Regions from separate parts of the Lentzea sp. NPDC054927 genome, predicted to be linked through region 2. Evidence: riboswitches for the same ligand, from Rfam matches in the RefSeq annotation. Region 2 holds a riboswitch; each other region holds the start of a gene.
The links. Region 2 has a riboswitch for glycine ahead of gcvP (aminomethyl-transferring glycine dehydrogenase). Riboswitches for the same ligand answer to the same signal wherever they lie in the genome.

Region 1: linked by a shared signal. The riboswitch ahead of gcvH (glycine cleavage system protein GcvH) and the one ahead of gcvP (aminomethyl-transferring glycine dehydrogenase) in region 2 are both predicted to bind glycine.
Region 3: linked by a shared signal. The riboswitch ahead of gcvT (glycine cleavage system aminomethyltransferase GcvT) and the one ahead of gcvP (aminomethyl-transferring glycine dehydrogenase) in region 2 are both predicted to bind glycine.

What each region holds. Positions count from the first base shown of each region.
Region 1 covers NZ_JBSGXZ010000016.1:14,038-20,784, reverse strand. The annotation lists gene ACWGE0_RS22165 (ATP-binding protein) at 1-591, opposite strand, end outside; gene ald (alanine dehydrogenase) at 722-1,834, opposite strand; gene ACWGE0_RS22155 (alpha-L-fucosidase) at 1,912-4,179, opposite strand; glycine riboswitch at 4,329-4,421, shown strand; gene gcvH (glycine cleavage system protein GcvH) at 4,484-4,867, shown strand; gene ACWGE0_RS22145 (L-serine ammonia-lyase) at 4,896-6,260, shown strand; gene ACWGE0_RS22140 (winged helix-turn-helix transcriptional regulator) at 6,276-6,632, opposite strand; gene ACWGE0_RS22135 (TROVE domain-containing protein) at 6,722-6,747, opposite strand, start outside.
Region 2 covers NZ_JBSGXZ010000008.1:278,150-284,896, reverse strand. The annotation lists gene ACWGE0_RS16105 (STAS domain-containing protein) at 1-64, opposite strand, end outside; gene ACWGE0_RS16100 (ANTAR domain-containing protein) at 222-896, opposite strand; gene ACWGE0_RS16095 (hypothetical protein) at 1,150-1,365, shown strand; gene ACWGE0_RS16090 (CDP-alcohol phosphatidyltransferase family protein) at 1,473-2,054, shown strand; gene gcvH (glycine cleavage system protein GcvH) at 2,097-2,480, shown strand; gene garA (glycogen accumulation regulator GarA) at 2,594-3,052, shown strand; gene ACWGE0_RS16075 (MerR family transcriptional regulator) at 3,056-3,643, shown strand; gene ACWGE0_RS16070 (bifunctional nuclease family protein) at 3,769-4,242, shown strand; gene ACWGE0_RS16065 (MerR family transcriptional regulator) at 4,542-5,108, shown strand; glycine riboswitch at 5,189-5,286, shown strand; glycine riboswitch at 5,291-5,410, shown strand; gene gcvP (aminomethyl-transferring glycine dehydrogenase) at 5,461-6,747, shown strand, end outside.
Region 3 covers NZ_JBSGXZ010000078.1:223-6,969, forward strand. The annotation lists gene glyA (serine hydroxymethyltransferase) at 12-1,277, opposite strand; gene gcvT (glycine cleavage system aminomethyltransferase GcvT) at 1,291-2,385, opposite strand; glycine riboswitch at 2,485-2,575, opposite strand; glycine riboswitch at 2,577-2,667, opposite strand; gene ACWGE0_RS44790 (DUF3817 domain-containing protein) at 2,713-3,015, opposite strand; gene ACWGE0_RS44795 (hypothetical protein) at 3,030-3,410, opposite strand; gene ACWGE0_RS44800 (helix-turn-helix transcriptional regulator) at 3,509-4,003, opposite strand; gene ACWGE0_RS44805 (hypothetical protein) at 4,168-4,347, opposite strand; gene ACWGE0_RS44810 (CaiB/BaiF CoA transferase family protein) at 4,685-5,809, opposite strand; gene ACWGE0_RS44815 (acyl-CoA dehydrogenase family protein) at 5,806-6,747, opposite strand, start outside.

The DNA.
Region 1 (6,747 bases), on a different contig from region 2:
CACGATTCGATGCGCGCCGTCGCGTGCTGCCAGGCCTGCAAGGCGGTTCCGGCTGGTCACGAGAACCAAACAGGTCGGCGAGCCGGGCAGCAGCGGGCGAACCTGCTCCGCTGTGGCCGCATTGTCGAGCAGTACCAGTATGTGGCGGTCTGTGAGCAGCGACCGGTAGAGACCGGTCATGGCGTCGGTGTCTCGCGGTACAGCCGCACCGAACACTCCCAGCGCGGCTAGGAAACCTGTCAGCACGTCGGTCGACGTGAGCGGTGGCTGCGGTGAGAAACCGCGCAGGTTCACGTACAACTGGCCATCGGGAAATCGGTCGCGCACGCGGTGCGCCCAGTGCACTGCCACTGCTGTCTTTCCCACGCCGCCCACGCCCGCAATCGCCGAGATGATCACTGGGCGGGTGTTGCCGGACATCAGCACGTCGAGGACGTCAAGTTCTGTGGTGCGTCCGGTGAAGTGGGCGACGTCCGGTGGCAGCTGCTGTGGGGTCGTTCGAAACGGCTGCGGGTTTAGGTGGACGGAGCCTGCCTGAACCACCATGCCGGCATCACCGTGGACGACGTTGCGCGTCGAGTCACCTGACATGGCGGTAGATGATGCGGTTGACAGCAGCGAGATCGTGGCGGAACGGAGGCCGGTCACCTGTTCGGCTGCTGGATAGGCGAAACCCCCGCAGCGATGATCGCGTGCGGGGGCCTCATTCATTCAGTTGGCCTTAGATGACGCTCTCCAGCGGCGTGTGCACGAGGCCGGTCGCCTCGGCCACCGGGCCGTTGGTCAGCTGGCCGGCGTGGGCGTTGAGGCCCAGGGCGAGCGAACGGTCGTCCTTCAGCGCCTGCGACCAGCCCTTGTCGGCCAGCGCGACCGCGTAGGGCAGCGTCACGTTGGTCAGCGCGTAGGTCGAGGTGCGCGGGACGGCGCCCGGCATGTTCGCCACGCAGTAGAAGACCGAGTTGTGGACCTCGTAGGTCGGCTCGGCGTGCGTGGTGGGACGCGAGTCCTCGAAGCAGCCGCCCTGGTCGATCGCGATGTCGACGAGCACCGAGCCCGGCTTCATCTCGGAGACGAGGGAGTTGGAGACCAGCTTCGGGGCCGCGGCACCGGGGACGAGCACGGCGCCGATGACCAGGTCGGCCTCGCGGACGGCCTGCTCGATGGCGAAGGAGTTCGAGGCCAGCGTGCGCAGACGGCCCTGGAACTGGGCGTCGATCTGGCGCAGGCGGTCGACGTTGGTGTCGAGGATCTGCACGTCCGCGCCCATGCCGACGGCGATCGTCGCGGCGTTGATGCCCGCCACGCCGCCGCCGATCACGACCACGCGGGCCGGGGCGACGCCGGGGACGCCGCCGGGCAGCACGCCGCGGCCGCCGGAGGGCTTCATCAGCGAGAACGCGCCGACCTGCGGGGCGAGGCGGCCCGCGACCTCGGACATCGGGGCGAGCAGCGGCAGCGAACGGTTCGGGAGCTGCACGGTCTCGTAGGCGATGGCCGTGGTGCCGGAGGCCAGCAGGGCCTCGGTCAGCGGCTTGTCGGCGGCGAGGTGCAGGTACGTGAAGAGGGTCTGGCCGGCGCGCAGGCGGGGGTACTCCGCCGCGATGGGCTCCTTGACCTTGAGGACCATGTCGCCCTCGGCCCAGACGTCGTCGGCGGAAGCGAGGATCTTGGCGCCCGCGGCGAGGTACTCCTCGTCGGTGATGGCGGAACCGAGGCCTGCGCCCTGCTCGACGAAGACGTCGTGGCCGCGGCTGGTCAGTTCGTGGGCACCGGCCGGGGTGAGAGCGACGCGGTACTCGTGGTTCTTGATCTCGCGGGGAACTGCGATCCGCACGATGACTCCTCCGTTCGGGCTGGCCTCTGTCTCACAATGTGGAGCAGTCCGAAGGTCATGTCACCGTGCGGATCGCACTATCCGGTCACTGTCTGGTTGTTCTGTAAGGACAAAGCCACCTTGAACACCCATGCGTGCTGGCCGACGCCCTGAGGCACGTCGACCACCAGTTTTCCACTCGATCGGGTCCATTTCAGGGGCCTGTCATGACCCAGCAACGTGATCTTGTCTCCGTCCTTGAGCGGCACCGGGGCGTCGACCACGAGCTGTGACCCCGGCTGGGCCAACGAGGTGATGTAGAACGCCTCGTTCGGCTTCACCGTGAACCGCAGCGAACCCAGCTGGGCCATCCGCGACCAGTACGTCGTGCCGTAGATCGACTCGCCGTTGGTCTTCAGCCACGACCCGGTCTCGCGCAGGCGCTGCTGCATGATCTCCGGGATCGAGCCGTCCGCTCGCGGGCCGATGTCCAGCAGGAAGTTGCCGTTCTTGGACGTCGTGTCGACCAGCGTGTCGATCACCTCGTCCGCGGTCATGTACATCGAGTCCGGCGTCGCCCGGTTCCACCCGTACGAACGCGGGTCGAGGCCGCGCGAGGCCTCCCACTTCTTCACCACGGTGTTCGGGTACGTCGCGTACTCGGGCGTCGTGTAGTCGTGGGTCGGGATGCCGCACCTGTCGTCGACCGTCACGTCCTTGGGCTTGGCCCGGTTCTTGGCCTTGTTGAAGTAGTCGGCCAGTACCCGCCGCGAGTCGTTCGCGCCGCCGATGTCGCACCAGATGACGTCCGGGTCGTACCCGTCGACCAGCTCGGTCATCTGCGGCGCCTGGTAGTCGCGCACGAAGTCCCGTCCGGCCTGGTAGCCGGTGTACGGCTCGGCGGCGCCGCTCCAAGGATTGCGCGGCCCGTGACCCGACCACGGGTTGTCGGGGTTGAACCACTCCGGCATCGAGAAGTAGAGCCCGTTCTTGAGCCCCGGCGTGTACTTCCGCGACGCGTCGAAGAGCTCCTTGACCAGGTCGCGCTTCGGTCCCAGGTCAACGGAGTCGCGACCGGACACCTTCGAGTCCCACAGCGCGAAACCCTCGTGGTGCTTCGAGGTCAGCACGTAGTACTTGGCGCCGGCCTCCTCGAAGAGCTTCACCCAGTCCTTCGGGTCGAACTTCGAGGCGGTGAACTGCGGGATGAACTGGTCGTACGAGAAGTTCTTCCCGAACGTCGCCGCGTGGTACGGGTTCACGGCGTTGTTCGGGTCCTGCATCCACTGCCAGTACCACTCCGCGTACTGCTCGCCCGGCGGCGACCACGCGGGCACCGAGTAGAGGCCCCAGTGGATGAAGATGCCGAACTTGGCGTCGTCGAACCAGTACGGCGACTCGTGCGTGCCCAACGACGCGTCGGTCGCCTGGTAGTCCGCCACACCCAACGAGAACTTGGCGTTCTGGGATGCCGAAACGCGTCCGGACGTCGCGATGACCTTCCCGTCGAACATGCCGGTCCGGTAGGCGTGGATCCCGATCCGCACCCGTGCCTCTTCGCCGGGCGCGAGCCGGCGCACGACAGCTGGCTGCAACGTCACCACGCCGAGCCCTTCCGCGCGCACCGAGACGTTGGAAACCCACTGGTCACCGAGGTTCACGACGGTGGCCTCGATCGTCTGGCCACCCAGCCGCGGCAGCTTGGGCGTGCTGCGGGCGGACCGGACGGCGAGCACCGCGCCCTTGCCCGCCGGTTGCAGAGACAGCGCGAACACGTGCAGCGAGGACTTGCCCTCGACGGCCGGGTTCGTCACCGGCAGCGTGATGCCGACGGCCTCCTTCTGGGGATCTGCCCAGAGCTGGGCGGTCCCGATCGACACGGGGTGCTGGTCGGTGCCGCCGGGGGAGTACCGGAACGGCGCGGAGATCGGACCACTGCCCGAGTACCAGTCAGGTCCGGTGATCGAACCGGTTGTTGAAGATCCGTCCGCGTAGTGCACGGTCGCGGTCCCTCCGGCCGCTCTGTACGAGGACGCCACGAGGAAGTGCGCGGTCAGATAGCGGCCGCGCGGGAGCTCGATCCGCTGTCCGAGAGCCACCGCGTTGTTCTTGGCCTGTGAATTTCCCGGGAAGAGGTACGGCACGCCATCGGCCGTGACCTGCCCGGACGGCAGCGCCTCCGCCGGGAACGCGTAGCCGGAACCGTCGAAGCTGCCGGTCCGGTCCGACGCGGTGTCGATGCCGTCGTTGTCGAAGAGGTGGCCGATGGGGACTGTGACAGGAGCTGGTGCCTCTGCCGCGGTGGCAGCGGGAACAGGGGTGAGCACCAGTGAGGCGAGCAAGGCGACGATGAACGGCTTCCGCATGAGACCTCCGATGTCTGCCTGACCTCACCCTGGCAGCGCTCTCCCCAATGTCAACCATCTCGCGTTGACACTTGGCGGGGGCCGCACATAGCGTTCGCGGTCGAGAACTGAAGACCGGCCGTGGCGCGAAGTGTTGATCACTGGGCGCCGAAACCCGAGTGGGAGAGACCTCGACGATCAGGTCGGGGCGCCGAAGGGGCAAGCTCCCGCACACTCTCAGGCAGCAAGACCGCTCGGGGTAGGCAACTCTGCACGGCGGAGGGGGACGCATGTTTCCTGACCCGTCACAGCCAGAGGAGTCGCCGTGGAGTTCCCCGAGAACCTGCTCTACACCGTCGAGCACGAGTGGGTCGACTGGACGCCGGGCACCCAGGACCCCCTGACCTGCGGAATCACCGAATACGCCGCCGACGCGCTCGGCGACATCGTCTTCGTCCAGCTGCCAGAGGTCGGTGCCAAGGTCGTCACCAACGCGGTCTGCGGCGAGCTGGAGTCCACCAAGTCCGTCAGCGACCTGTTCTCGCCCGTCACTGGTGAGGTGATCGAGGTCAACAGCGCTGTCGTCGACGACCCGGCGATCGTCAACACCGACCCGTACGGCGCCGGCTGGCTGTTCCGGGTTCGCGTCGAGTCGGCGGAGAACCTCCTCACGGCGGCCAAGTACGCCGAACTCACCAAATCTGACTGACCGCCCCACCACCACGAAGGACTGATCAGTGGCGATCAGCGTTTTCGACCTTTTCTCCGTCGGCATCGGACCGTCCAGCTCCCACACGGTCGGCCCGATGCGCGCGGCGGCCATGTTCGTCGAGAAGCTCGGCGACCGAGTGTCCGAAGTGGACCGGGTGCGCGTCGAGCTGTTCGGCTCGCTCGGTGCGACCGGCCACGGCCACGGCAGTCCGAAAGCCGTGTTCCTGGGCCTCGAAGGCAACCATCCGGAAGAAGTCGACCCGACGATCGCGGCCGGCCGGGTCGAGGAGATCATCGCGAGCGGCCGGCTCCGGCTCGGTGGCGCGCACGAGATCGGTTTCGTGCACGACCGCGACCTCGTCATGCACCGCCGCAAGTCACTTCCGTTGCACCCCAACGGAATGAGCTTCGAGGCGTTCAGCGGCGACAAGTCGGTCGAGCGCGCCGTCTACTACTCGATCGGTGGCGGCTTCGTCGTCGACGAGAACGCCTCGGGCACCGACCGGATCAAACCGGACTCGACGCCGTTGGCGCACCCGTTCCTGACCGGCGACGAACTGCTCGCGCGGTGCCGCGAGACCGGCCTGTCGATCAGCGAGATCATGATGGCCAACGAGCTGTCGTGGCGGACTGAAGACGAGGTGCGCCAAGGACTTCTGCACATCTGGCACGTCATGCAGGAGTGCGTGGAACGCGGCTGCAACGAGCACGGCGTCCTGCCCGGCGGCCTGAAGGTCCGCCGCCGCGCCGCCGACATGCGCAAAACGTTGGAGCGCGAGCACTTCGTCACCGACCCGCTGCGCGTCATGGACTGGGTCACGCTCTTCGCGTTGGCGGTCAACGAGGAGAACGCGGCGGGCGGCCGTGTCGTCACCGCACCGACCAACGGTGCGGCCGGCATCGTGCCCGCGGTGCTGCACTACTACACGAAGTTCGTGCCGGGAGCTTCCGACGACGGCGTGGTCCGGTTCCTGCTCACGGCGGGCGCGATCGGCGTGCTGTTCAAGGAGAACGCCTCGATCTCCGGCGCCGAGGTCGGCTGTCAGGGCGAGGTCGGCTCGGCCTGCTCGATGGCGGCCGGCGGACTCGCCGAGGTCCTCGGCGGCACTCCTGAGCAGGTCGAGAACGCCGCCGAGATCGCCATGGAGCACAACCTCGGCCTGACGTGCGACCCGATCGGCGGCCTGGTGCAGATCCCGTGCATCGAACGCAACGCCGTCGCGTCGATCAAGGCGATCACCGCCGTGCGCATGGCGTTGCGCGGCGACGGTTCGCACTTCGTCTCGCTCGACAAGGTCATCAAGACCATGCGCGACACGGGCAAGGACATGTCGGTGAAGTACAAGGAGACCGCACGCGGCGGACTCGCGGTGAACGTCATCGAGTGCTGATCTCCGCGAGGAAACCTAGCGGCGGGCGTCGTACGCCTGCTGAGCCGCCAGCACCTCCGGCATGCGCGCCTCCAGCATCTGGATCAGCGCGAGCAGGCGCTCGGCGGTCTCGCGGCCGAGCGGCGTGAGGGTGTAGTCGACGCGCGGCGGGTTCGTGGGCTGCGCGTCGCGGTGCACGAGCCCGTCCCGCTCCAGCGCGTGCAGCGTCTGCGAGAGCATCTTCTCGCTGACCCCGTCGACCCGCCGGCGCAGCTCGTTGAAGCGCAGCGGGCCGTCGAGGAGCGCGCTCATCGTGAGGCTGCCCCACCGGCCGGTGACGTGCTCCAGCGTGGGACGTGACGGGCACGCCTTCGCGAACACGTTGTACTTCATGGCGGCAAGGATACCTGGTGAAAACGCTTACGAAAAGTAAGTGGCAATGGTGAAGGGGCCCGCACACGCTGTGTGCGGGCCCTCACCTCCTAGAACGGCCAGTCGGCGTTCCGGC
Region 2 (6,747 bases):
CGGCCGCCGGCTGTCGCACCGACAGCTCGATGGTCTGCTCCGCACGCGGGTCCTGCACAGTCACCGATGTACTCCCTCTCAGAACGCGGGGAGCCGCCACTGCAGCGGCCCCGATGCGGCTGCTGGCTCAACCGCTGCGGCCCCACCGTACGGGAGTGGCCGCTCTACAGGACAGATCGAGAAGTCCTTACCCAAACCGAGACATGCTCAAACGTTTTCGGTCACATCTTGATGGCGGTCCACAGTTTGTGCGCGGTGTCGAACGCGGCCTCCGGCGGTTCGACGACCCCGACCTCTTCGGCGCCGTCCTCCAGCGTCCCGCCGACGACGAGCACCAGTGCGGCGGCCAGGTGCCGCAGCTTCACGTTGGCGTTCTGACTGGTCCGCACGAGCAGCTCGAACGCGTCGCCCGGCGCGCACTGCCGTGCTCCCATCACCAGGCCCTTCGCCTGCTCGATGTAGCGGCGGTGCTGGACCATCCGGACCATCTGGTCGGCACGCAGGACCTCGCCCGCGCAGAACTCGATCACCGCCGCCGCGGTCGCGACGAGCGGCTCGATCTCCTCGATGGCCTGCAGATCGCTGACACGTGGCGAGTGGTCGAGGTAGACGGTCAGCACCACCGGCCCGCTGTCGCCCCAGCTGCCGGGCACCGCGACGACGTCCACGCCGCCGACCTGACCGGACACCTGCCGTTCGTGGCGGGAAGCCTCGACCAGCGGTCCCTCGCCACCGTCCAGCTGCGCCTGGTCCAGTTCGCCTGCCCGGCCCGCGGCTCGCAGCAGCTTGCCGTCCGGCCACACGCTGAGGCCCACGCCCACGCAGCCCTTGAGCTGCGAGCTGAGGTGGTCCATCAACCGCGAGATGAGCTCCGCACCGAATTTCACCTGCTCCACGCTGTGAGATTAGGCCCTGCCGATAGCGGGCGGACGCCGTGCGGTCATCGGTGTACGACGAACGGTTGCGTAGGCAAGCAACCCGCCATCTGTCGAGCTTCGGGTCCGAACAGCTCGGCGCGCCGATTGATCCAGTTAACGCTAAGGACCCAAACAGGACACGTGTTCTGAACCACAGTCCGACAGAATTCGTTTCCAGGGATAACGCCGGAGCCCCGGTGCGCGACATCCCTGATGTCACGGAGGGACTGAAATGAGAACCGCCATGGAGACCCAGCCGCAGCAGGCCGCAGAGATGCAGACCGGGCTGCCCACCACGCCGTGCAGCGTGGTGTGGAGCCGGGGTCACGCCTACGTGCTCGAGGGTTTCCGCGCTCGCTGGGTGGGGCGCGACGACCGGGGCCGTCCGCACGCCATCACCGGTGCCGAGATGCAGCGCCGGGGCTGGACGCTCTTCAAGACAGCCTGAGCCCGACCCGCAAAGAAACGAACGCCCGCACCACCCGCAACCAGTCGCACCGCGTGCCGTGACGCCATCCGGCAGCCCCTGCGCAGTCACTCGTTTAGAGTGCGGGTGTGCGTGATCCGGCTGATCGCCTGCTGACGATTCCGAACCTGCTCAGCGTGTTGCGGCTGGCCGGTGTTCCGCTCTTCCTGTACCTGTTGCTCGGACCCCGCGAAGACGGCTGGGCGCTGCTCATTCTCGTGTTCGCGGGATTCTCCGACTGGCTCGACGGCAAGCTCGCCCGCTGGCTCAACCAGATGAGCAACCTGGGCGCGCTGCTCGATCCCGCAGCCGACCGCCTCTACGTGTTCTGCACGCTGCTGGCGTTCGTGATCAGGGACATCGTGCCGCTCTGGATCGCCCTCGTCCTGGTCGGGCGAGAGGTCGTCGTCGGCATCTGCCTGCTGGTGCTGCGGCAACGGGGCTGGGGCCCGTTCGAGGTCACGTACCTGGGCAAGGCCGCGACCTTCAACCTGCTGTACGCCTTCCCCCTGCTGCTGCTCGCGCAGGGCGATTCGGCGTGGGCGCAGGTCGCCCAGCCGATCGCCTACGCGTTCACCGTCTGGGGCGGAGCGCTCTACCTGTGGTCGGCGCTTCAGTACGTCTACCAGTTCTTCCTGGCCCTGCGGGTCACTCCCGACAGGGCCGCGTGAAAAGATCACCCCATACAGGTTCAGCACGAGGAGCGCAGTCAGTTGATTCCCGAGGAGCTTCGCTACACCGAGGAACACGAGTGGGTCGCCAGCACGGGCGAGAACACCGTGCGGGTCGGCATCACCGACTACGCCCAGGAACAGCTCGGTGACGTCGTCTTCGTCCAGCTGCCCGAGGTCGGTCACACGGTCGCGGCCGGCGACACGTTCGGCGAGGTCGAGTCGACCAAGAGCGTGTCCGACCTCTACTCGCCGCTCGACGGTGAGGTCGTCGCCATCAACGACGCGTTGGTGCAGACGCCGGACTCGGTCAACACCGATCCGTACGGCGAGGGCTGGATGGTGGAGATCCGTCTGAACGACGCGGACGCGCTGGAAGGCCTGCTGGACGCGGAGGGCTACAAGGCCTTGGTGGAGAAGGAGTGACGTCGATCTTTCGCCGCCTCTTCGGCCGGAAGGGGAGCCGCGCTGAGGGTGGCGACCCGAACGCGATAGGTTTTACCGGAAGTGACGGATCCAGCAGCAGGAGGAGAGCTCAGGTGAGCACGAACGACGGCCCAGGCGTTCCGCCGGAGCAGTCCCCGGAGCGGACCTCCGTCTTCCGGGCGGACTTCCTCCAGGAGATGGAGGGCGGCGCCGAGGCGCCCGCCCAGGAGCCGGCCGTTGCCGGTGTAGACGCACTTCCCGCCGGTTCCGCGCTGCTCGTGGTGAAGCGCGGCCCGAACGCCGGTTCCCGGTTCTTGCTGGACCGCGACACGACGAGCGCGGGGCGCCACCCCGACAGCGACATCTTCCTGGACGACGTGACGGTCTCGCGCCGCCACGCCGAGTTCCGCCGGGAGAGCGGCGAGTTCGTCGTCATCGACGTGGGCAGCCTCAACGGCACCTACGTCAACCGCGAGCCGGTCGACCAGGCCGTCCTCGCGAACGGTGACGAGGTCCAGATCGGCAAGTTCCGTCTCGTCTTCCTGACGGGCCCAGGCTCCGCGGGAGCCTGACGCGTGACGGCCGGGCGGCCACAACGCGGGGTGCTCAGCATCGGGGCGGTGCTCTCACAGCTTCGTCCCGAGTTCCCCGACGTCACCATCTCCAAGATCCGCTTCCTGGAAGCGGAGGGGCTGGTCCGCCCGGCACGCACGGCCTCCGGCTACCGCCAGTTCTCCGTGGCGGACGTCGAGAGGCTGCGGTTCGTGCTGTCCGCACAACGTGACAGATACCTGCCGCTCAAGGTGATCCGCGAACAGCTCGACACCGCTCCCGCGGACTCCATTTCGGTGTCGCGGATCGATCTGCTTGCCCAGGCCGGAATCAGCGCGGAACAGCTGTCCCAGCTGGAACGCGACGGCCTGCTGCGCACCGGCCCCGGTGGCCGTTTCACCGTCGACGACCTCGCGACGCTCCGCACGATCCGGACGATGACCGGACTCGGCGTCGAGCGCGAGCAACTGCGCGCGGTCCGCGCGGCAGCGGATCACGAGGTGGTTGTGCTGAAGTCCTTCTCAGATCCCGAGACGGTTCGGGAATTGGCTGACCTGTTCACCTCGTTGCACACGTTGTTGGTGAGAGCGGGCCTGCGGCAATCATCTTGATCACGTTCTGCCCGCAACAATTGAGCACACGGCCCGCTTGGCGGGTAGCGTCGAACGCATACGCCGGGGGATGCTCGGAGGCGAAACCGGGTACTCCCCAACGAGTCAGAGGGAGGCGAGACCCGATGAGTGAGATGCGCGTCGTGGGCGTCCGGGTAGAGCTGCCCCAGAACCAGCCGATCCTTCTGCTGCGCGAAACCGAGGGCGAGCGGTACCTGCCGATCTGGATCGGGTCCGTCGAAGCCACGGCCATCGCACTCGAGCAACAGGGCGTCCGCCCGGCTCGGCCTCTCACCCACGACCTGCTGAAGGACGTCATCGGGGCGCTGGGACGCAACCTCGAACAGGTGCGGATCACCGACCTGCAGGAGGGCACGTTCTTCGCGGAACTCGTGTTCGACGGCGACGTGCGGGTGTCCGCGCGCCCCTCGGACTCGGTGGCGCTGGCGTTGCGCGTGGGGGTGCCGATCCACGCGGAGGAGTCCGTGCTGGCGGAGGCCGGCCTCATCATCCCGGACGAGCAGGAGGACGAGGTCGAGAAGTTCCGCGAGTTCCTCGACTCGGTGTCTCCGGAGGACTTCAGGGGCGCGGACACATAGGCGTGTCGCTGTCCGTCTCGTTTGGAACCGGCGTAACCCACGGGTGTGTCGCTCGGCTGGGCTACTTTCCGCTGGCATTGCTCGCTAAACGATCACTAAACGTCACCTGAACGTCCCACATCGGGTGACGCTGTGACTCTCCACCTCAGGTTGAGGGTCGATCCTCCCCGCGCGTCGCGTTGACCTGCCCTCCGGCCGGTCTTACCGTCGAACTCGAGTGGACGTCACCCGGTTCGTGAGAGCTGACGTGGTGGCTTGACGGCCTCGACTTTCGTGGCCGTTGGCGAGGGGAGGCAGGCGTGGCCGAGGAAGCGCCCGTGAGGGCCGAATCCGGGCAGCAGGGTGAGCTGTTCCCGGACTCCTCGCTGCCGGACGAGCTCGTCGGCTACCGGGGTCCCGCGGCGTGTCAGATCGCGGGAATCACGTACCGGCAGCTCGACTACTGGGCCAGGACCGGACTCGTCGCTCCGACGATAAGGATGGCCCACGGTTCCGGGAGTCAACGGCTCTACTCCTTCAAGGACATCCTGGTCCTGAAGGTGGTGAAGAGACTGCTGGACACCGGCGTCTCGTTGCAGAACATCAGGGTCGCCGTGGACCACCTGCGCCGCCGTGGCGTGCAGGACCTGGCGAAGATCACCCTCTTCTCGGACGGCACGACCGTCTACGAGTGCACCTCACCGGAAGAGGTCGTCGATCTGCTGCAGGGCGGTCAGGGCGTGTTCGGCATCGCGGTGAGCGGTGCGATGCGGGAGATCTCCGGGACGATCCACGAGTTCCCGGCCGAACGTGCGGACGGCATGGAGATCGCTCCCATGACGGAGGACGAGCTGACGCGCCGCCGGCGGGAGCGCGCGACCGGCTGATCGGTGCTGATCGGTGAGACGTAGGTCGCGTCCCTGGGGACTACCTGGGCTGCCTGCGGGTATTCTTCACGGGTAGTCGCTGAACTCAGGCGGGAGAGACCGGGGTTTCGAAACCCGGCGCCGAAGGAGCAAGTCCCTCCCCGGGAACCTCTCAGGCATCCAGGACCGCGTGAGCGAGACGCCTCTGGAAAGTGGACCGCTGAAGAGTGTGCTGAAGACTTTTCTGCGGTCCCGCCGACGGTGAAAGCCCCGCCTCACAACGGGGTGAACCTCTCAGGCGCCCGTCACGGGTACGGACAGAGCGGGGAGGGCACAGGACACGTGTGCCCGCAGCCACCCCCGGAGGCGTTTGATGACGCAGGACCGCATTCCGCTCGCCGCTCTCGAGCACGGCATCCCGTTCGCCGACCGCCACGTCGGTCCGCGCCCCGCCGAACTCGCGCGCATCCTCGACGTCATCGGCGTCGGATCGCTGGAGGAGCTGGCGCAGCGCGCGGTGCCTTCGTCGATCCACGAGCGCGACCTCGTGCTCGACCTGCCGGCGCCGGCCACCGAGACCGAGGCGCTGGCCGAGCTGCGTGAGCTCGCGTCGCAGAACCGCCCGATGACGCAGATGATCGGCCTCGGCTACTACGACACCGTCACGCCGGGCGTCATCCTGCGCAACGTGCTGGAGTCGCCCGCCTGGTACACCGCGTACACGCCGTACCAGCCGGAGATCTCGCAGGGCCGGCTCGAGGCGCTGCTGAACTTCCAGACCATGGTCGGCGACCTGACCGGCCTGCCGGTCGCGAACGCGTCCATGCTGGACGAGTCGACCGCCGCCGCCGAGGCCATGACCCTGGTGCGCCGCGCGGGTCGCTCGAAGTCGAACAAGTTCGTCGTCGACGCCGACACGCTGCCGCAGACGCTGGCCGTCATCGAGACGCGCGCCGAGCCGCTGGGCATCGAGATCGTCGTCGCGGACCTGTCGCAGGGCATCGAGGGCCTCGGCCTGGGCGGCGACTTCTACGGCGTGCTGCTGTCGTACCCCGGTGCGTCCGGTGTGGTGCGCGACCAGGCCGCGCTGATCGAGGAGATCCACGCGGCGGGCGCGCAGGCCGTCGTCGTCGCCGACCTGCTGGCGCTGACGCTGCTGCGCGCGCCGGGCGAGATCGGCGCGGACGTCGTCGTCGGCACCACGCAGCGCTTCGGCGTGCCGATCGGCTTCGGTGGCCCGCACGCCGGGTACATGGCCGTCCGGTCCGGACTGGAGCGCCAGCTGCCCGGCCGTCTCGTCGGTGTCTCCGTCGACTCCGACGGGTCGCTGGCCTACCGCTTGGCGTTGCAGACGCGTGAGCAGCACATCCGCCGCGAGAAGGCCACGTCGAACATCTGCACCGCGCAGGTGCTGCTGGCCGTGATCGCCTCCATGTACGCGGTCTACCACGGTCCCGAGGGCCTGCGGTCGATCGCGACCCGCGTGCACCGCCTGGCCACCGTGCTCGCCACGGGCCTGTGCGAGGCCGGTCTCGACGTCGTGCACGGCGAGTTCTTCGACACCGTCCAGGTGCGCGTTCCCGGTGAGGCCGCCGCGGTCGTCGCCAAGGCGCGTGAGGCCGGCATCAACCTGCGTCAGGTCGACGCCGACGTCGTGGCG
Region 3 (6,747 bases), on a different contig from region 2:
CGCCAACTACCTCAGAGCGTCGAGTACAACGGGTGCTTGGCGGCCAACACCTCAACCCGCCCCCGCAACTCCTCAACCGCAGCCCCGGGCTTCAACGCCTCCGCAATCACATCAGCAACCTCAGCGAAGTCCACCTCGCCAAACCCACGAGTCGCCAACGCCGGCGTCCCAATCCGCAGCCCCGAGGTGACCATCGGCGGACGAGGGTCGTTCGGCACAGCGTTGCGGTTCACCGTGATCCCGATCTGGTGCAACACGTCCTCAGCCTGCTTACCGTCCAACTCGGACGAAACCAGGTCCACCAGAACCAGGTGCACATCAGTGCCCCCGGTCAGCACCTTCACCCCAGCCGCGGCGACATCCGCCTGCGACAACCGCTCAGCCAGAATCCGCGCACCTTCCAACGTACGACGCTGCCGGTCAGCGAACTCCGGCGAAGCCGCGTGCTTGAACGCCACGGCCTTGGCCGCGATCACGTGCTCCAGCGGACCACCCTGCTGCCCGGGGAACACCGCCGAGTTGATCTTCTTGGCGATGTCCGCCTCGTTCGACAGGATCACGCCACCACGAGGACCACCAAGGGTCTTGTGCGTAGTGGTGGTCGTGACGTGCGCGTGCGGCACCGGAGACGGGTGCAGCCCAGCGGCCACCAGGCCGGCGAAGTGCGCCATGTCGACCATCAGGTAGGCGTCGACCGAGTCCGCGATCCGGCGGAACTCGGCGAAGTCCAGCTGACGCGGGTAGGCGGACCACCCGGCGACGATCAGCTTGGGACGGTGCTCCGCGGCCAGGCGCTCGACCTCGGCCATGTCGACACGGCCATCCGAGTCAGCGACGTGGTACGGCACGACGTTGTAGAGCTTGCCGGAGAAGTTGATGCGCATGCCGTGGGTCAGGTGACCGCCGTGCGCCAGGTCCAGGCCCAGGATCGTGTCGCCCGGCTGGAGCAGCGCGAACATCGCGGCGGCGTTCGCCTGCGCGCCCGAGTGCGGCTGGACGTTGGCGAAACCGGCGCCGAAGAGCGACTTGATGCGCTCGATGGCCAGGCGCTCGACGACGTCCACGTGCTCGCAGCCGCCGTAGTAGCGGCGGCCGGGGTAGCCCTCGGCGTACTTGTTGGTCAGCACCGAGCCCTGTGCCTGGAGCACCGAGACGGGGGTGAAGTTCTCCGAGGCGATCATCTCGAGGGTGCCCTGCTGGCGCGCCAGCTCGGCGGCAACGGCCTCGGCGACCTCGGGGTCGTACTCCGCGAGGGAGGCGTTGAACTGGTCGGACATCTGGAAGATCTCCCTACTTGGCGCGCTTGTAGAACGGAAGTGCGACGACCTCGACCGGCTGCTTCTTGCCGCGGACGTCGACCAGCAGTGGGGTGCCGGGCTCGGCACTCGCCCTGGACACGTAGGCCATGGCGACCGAGTAGCCCAGCGTCGGGGACAGGGCGCCCGAGGTGACCTCGCCGACGACCTCGTCGCCGTTCAGCACCGCGTAGCCGTGGCGCGGGGCGCGGCGCTCGGGGGTCTTCAGTCCTACCAGGACCGAGTCCACTTCGGACTCCGCCACCTTCGTCAGCGCGTCGCGACCCACGAAGTCGCCCGGCTTCTCGAGCTTCACCACACGGCCCAGACCAGCGTGGTACGGCGTGAGGGAGGTCGTGAGTTCGTTGCCGTACAACGGCATTCCGGCCTCGAGACGCAACGTGTCGCGGCAGCCGAGTCCGCACGGCTTGAGCTCGTGCGCCTCACCCGCGGACAGCAGCGCGGCCCACACGGCGGGCGCGTCGGCCGGAGCCACGAAGAGCTCGAAGCCTTCCTCGCCCGTGTAACCGGTGCGCGCGAGCAGCGCGTCGACGCCGGCCACGGTGGACGGGTACGAGGCGTAGTACTTGACCGTGGACAGGTCGGTGTCGGTCAGCCCGGACAGGATCTCGACCGACTTCGGGCCCTGGATCGCGATCAACGCGTAGTCGGTCGACTTGTCCGCGACCTCGACGTCGAAACCGGCGGCGCGCTCGACGAGGGCCTCGGCGACGACGAGGGCGTTGGAGGCGTTCGCGACGACCATGAACTCCTGGTCGCCCAAGCGGTACACGATCAGGTCGTCGATCACGCCGCCGTCGGCCTGGGTGATCATCGTGTAGCGGGCCTTGCCGACGGCCAGCGCGGAGATGTGGCCGACCAGCGCGTAGTCGAGCGCCTCGCCCGCCTGCGGTCCGGTCAGGACGATCTCACCCATGTGCGTGAGGTCGAACAGGCCCGCGGTGGTGCGCACGGCGTGGTGCTCGGCGAGCTCGCTGGAGTAGCGCAGCGGCATCCGCCAGCCCGCGAAGTCGGTGAACATCGCGCCGAGCTGCTCGTGCTCGGCGTTCAGAGGCGTGAGGCGGGACATCAGAACGCTCCTCCAGGGTGCGCCGAAGAGCCGGACGCGGCCGGCTGAGGCATCAGAAGAATGACACGGTCCATCGGAGACTCCTCACTAGAGCGAGCCTCCCCCTCTGTCATGAGCCTGAGAGCTTCGCCGCGCGGAGCGCGACTTGCACCGTGGGCGAGGCTGCCGAGCAGCCTGCTTTCCAGAGTTGCCTTCGTCGTGCGGTACCTGTACCTGAGAGATTCCGGGGAGGAGTTGCTCCTTCGGCGTCCCCGCTGAAGGGGACTCTCCCGCGCGACATCGACGGCCGTGTTCAGTTGTCAGCCCCAGACGCTAGCAGGCCAAACGTCACAGCGGCACGCCCTGCGCAGTCTTCTCGACCACCTTGCGCTCCGCCCAGAACGACAGGAACGGGATGGTGCCGGCGAGCAGCACGAGCGCGGTGCCCTTGATCGACCAGCGCAGCTTCAGCGCGAGGTCGACGGAAATCACCAGGTAGATGGCGTAGAGGAAGCCGTGGATCGGGCCGACGACCTTCATCGCCCCGCCCATGTCCGCGGCGTACTTGAGCACCATGGCCACGACCAGGAGCAGCAGGAAGACTCCGACCACGTAAGCCATGACCCTGAACCGGGTCAACGCACCCTTCATCTGCCCGCCTTCGCTCAACGACCGTCCCGCGCGTTGAGGTTCGCGAGCATGCGGTTGTAGGCCGCGAGCTCCGCGTCTTCTTCGTCGTCGAAGTACTCGACAGGCGCGGGTTTGACGGCGTCAACGGTAGCCACTGGCCCAGGAGCGGGCGCAACCGGCTCGGGTGCGAGATCCGCGTCACGGTTCTGGCGCGCCAAACGGCGGAAACGCCACACCATGAAGGCCGGGAAGAGGCCGAAGAGCGGCCACTGGAGCACGTAGCCGAGGTTCTGGAACGTGCCGCTGGCGGACTCGAAGCGCTGCCACTGCCACCACGCGAGCCCGCAACAGGCGATCAGTGCGACCAGGCAGCCGAGCCCGATCAACACTCGTTGGGGAGTAAGGAGGCCGCGCACGGCCTCCACACTACTTGGGTGAGGCCTCCGCAGAGGAGGCCGCCCGTGAGGGACGCAGTGTGGATACAGGGCTGCCGCCTCCGACAGCCCGTTCCCACCTATGCCACGCCGTCCCGGCGCTGCCTCTGCAGACGAGCAACACACCAGGCTGCGGCAGAACCGCGGCGAAGGTGCTGGAGAACCGTCATCGGTCCCAGGCGCCGCCCGAGGTCGGCAGGAGACAGGCCAGCCGCGCGGTAGTCGAGCGCGCGCTGGTCCAACGGGCTGATGCCCGCGTCCCACCACTGCTCGGCCTCGGCGACGTCGCCAACCAGCTGCCAGTAGCTCGCCGCGGCGGCGAGCAGTGCCTCGGGTGCCTCCGGCGCCCGCTTGCGCATCGCGGCCACGTAGGCCGGATCCGCCGAGTCGACCTTGACCAAGCCACGCGACGACCCGCCCCTGCTTCCCCGCTGGGCGGGGATGCCAGGCGCCGAGGGGGGAGCCTCAGCGAGCCATGCGTTCTTGATCCGGTTCACCTCCTGCATCTCTGCGTCATCAGACCGTTCAGCCGCCCACTGCTGCAACAGCTCGTGGACCCCGGAGTCCTCGACCATATGTGCCTCCTCGTCGGTCGGGGATCGGCCATTGCAGCGGAAGGTATTCGGTAGGTCTGACAATCGCCAGACCCTGAATCCCCAGAACACCCGTTACCAGTGCGTGATTGGCCTCATTCCACCCATCCGGCTCAACGCGAACGGCCGAAGATCACCCAGGGTCACTAGCTGATCGGCGTTGCCGTCCCGAAGAGGCTCCTGATGAAGGTGATGATCGACTCCGCGCCCTGACGCAGCCAGCCGAGAACCTGCTGCACCGCCGAAGCGGACTGCTCGGGCTGGGTGATCAGGAGGAACAGCACCAGCGCGACGCCCGCCAGCACTAGCACCTTCTTGAGGTTCACAGGTACCTCTCCGTCCATCTCGCTCACCGGTCAGGCGGCGGACCGCCCGTGTCACCCGTCATGGTCCCTCATTCACCCTTGCGATGAACAACGACCACGCCCAACTGCTCCTAGGATCCACCAGCGGCGCACGCCTGCACGACGGCCAATGTCACCCGAATGGCGGCTAAAGAGGGGCCTCAACTGCGCCGATGTCCTGGGCACGAGGTGAACACGGACTCCCTCGCATCCCACAGCTTGGACCAGACACTGTTGCACCGGGCCTCACCCGGATGCCGAACCGCCGACATCACGCTCTGTCACGCCGTCGTGTCTCCATTAATACGCACGCGAGCATTCATCCAATTACTCCTGCCCGCCGCAGTTCCATAATTTGGGCCTCCGCCACACCCATGTCGGCAAGCACTTCCCCGGTGTTCACCCCGGCCGTTACCGGGGGCGCAGGAACCGCCGTCGGGGTGCGGTCGAACCGAGGCGCCGGCGCCGGGTGCAACGACCCCGAGACATCCACGAACGAGGCACGCGCCGCGTTGTACGGATGCCGCGCCGCCTCGGCAGGGGTCAGGACCGGTGCCAGGCACGCGTCCGTGTCCCGCGCGAGGTCCGCCCACTCGTCCCGCGTCCGGGTCTTCACCGCCGCCGCGATGCGTTCGCGCAGCTCAGGCCAGTTCGCCGGGTCGTTGCGCGACGGTGCGTCCTCCAGACCCAGCACGGCCACCAGGTCGGCGTAGAACTTCTCCTCCAGCGCGCCCAGCGCCACGTACCGCCCGTCCGCGGCCTCGTAGACGTCGTAGAACGGCACTCCACCGTCGAGCATGTTCTCGCCGCGCCCGCCCTGCCACATGCCCGCGGACTTCATCCCGTGCAGGAACGTCGTGAGCAACGCCGCCCCGTCGACCATGGCCGCGTCGACCACCTGGCCACGCCCCGAGCGCTCGCGTTCGTACAGCGCGGCGAGCACGCCGAGGGCCAGCAGCAGGCCTCCCCCGCCGAAGTCGCCGAGGAAGTTCACCGGAAAGACGGGCGGCCCACCGGCACGTCCGACGGGGTCGAGCGCACCCGCCACGGCGATGTAGTTGATGTCGTGGCCGGCGCGCTGAGCCAGCGGCCCGTCCTGCCCCCACCCGGTCATGCGTCCATATATAAGGCGCGGGTTGCGGGCCAGACACTGCGCCGGACCGATGCCCAGCCGCTCGGTCACGCCCGGCCTGAAGCCCTCGATGAGCACGTCCGAGCGTTCGACCAGCCGCAACACCAGCTCGGCACCCTCCGGCCTGCGGGTGTCGATTGCGATCGAGCGCCGGTTGCGGGTCAGGAAGTCACCGGGGACCGTCGGGTGGCTGCCGGGCTTGTGCACCTGGATGACCTCCGCGCCGAGGTCCGCGAGCACCATGCAGCCGAACGGCGCGGGAGCGAGCCCTGCCAGTTCGACCACGCGAAGTCCTGCGAGAGGCCCGCTCACAGGGACCTCGCGATGATTTCCTTCATGATCTCGTTCGTGCCGCCGAAGATCCGCTGCACGCGGGCGTCGGACCAGGCACGTGCGATCGGGTACTCGTTCATGTAGCCGTAGCCGCCGAAGAGCTGCACGCACTCGTCGACGACCTTGCCCAGCCGGTCACTGGCCCACCACTTGGCCATCGCGGCGGTCGGGATGTCGAGCTCGCCCTTCAAGTGCTTCTCGATGCACTCGTCGATGAACGCCCTGGTCACGGCTGCCTCGGTGGCGCACTCGGCGAGCTTGAACCGGGTGTTCTGGAACTTCATCAGCTCCTTGCCGAACGCCGTGCGCTCCTTCACGTACTTCAGCGTCACGCCGACGGCCGCCTCGATGCCCGCGATCGAGCAGACGCCGATGATCAGGCGTTCCTGCGGCAGCTGGTGCATGAGCTGGACGAACCCGAGGCCCTCCTGGTCGCCCAGCAGGTTCGCGGCGGGCACCCGGACGTCGTCGAAGAACAGCTCCGCGGTGTCCTGCCCCTTCATGCCGACCTTGTCGAGCACGCGGCCGCGCCGGATGTCGTTCTCCACGACGATCAGCGAGATGCCCTGCGCGCCCTGGGCGGGGTCGGTCTTGGCGACCACGATCACCAGGTCGGCGTGCGCGCCGTTCGTGATGAACGTCTTCGAGCCGTTGATGACGTACTCGTCGCCGTCCCTGATCGCCTTCGTGCGGATGCCCTGGAGGTCGGAGCCCGCGCCGGGTTCGGTCATCGCGATCGCGCCGACGTACTCGCCGGACGCGAGCTTGGGCAGCCAGCGCTGCTTCTGGTCCTCGGAGCCGTACGAGTTGAGGTAGTGGGCGACGATGCCGCTGTGCACGCTGTTGCCCCACGAACTGTCGCCCGCGCGTGCCTGCTCCTCCAACAACACGGCCTCGTGTGCGAACGTGCCGCCGCC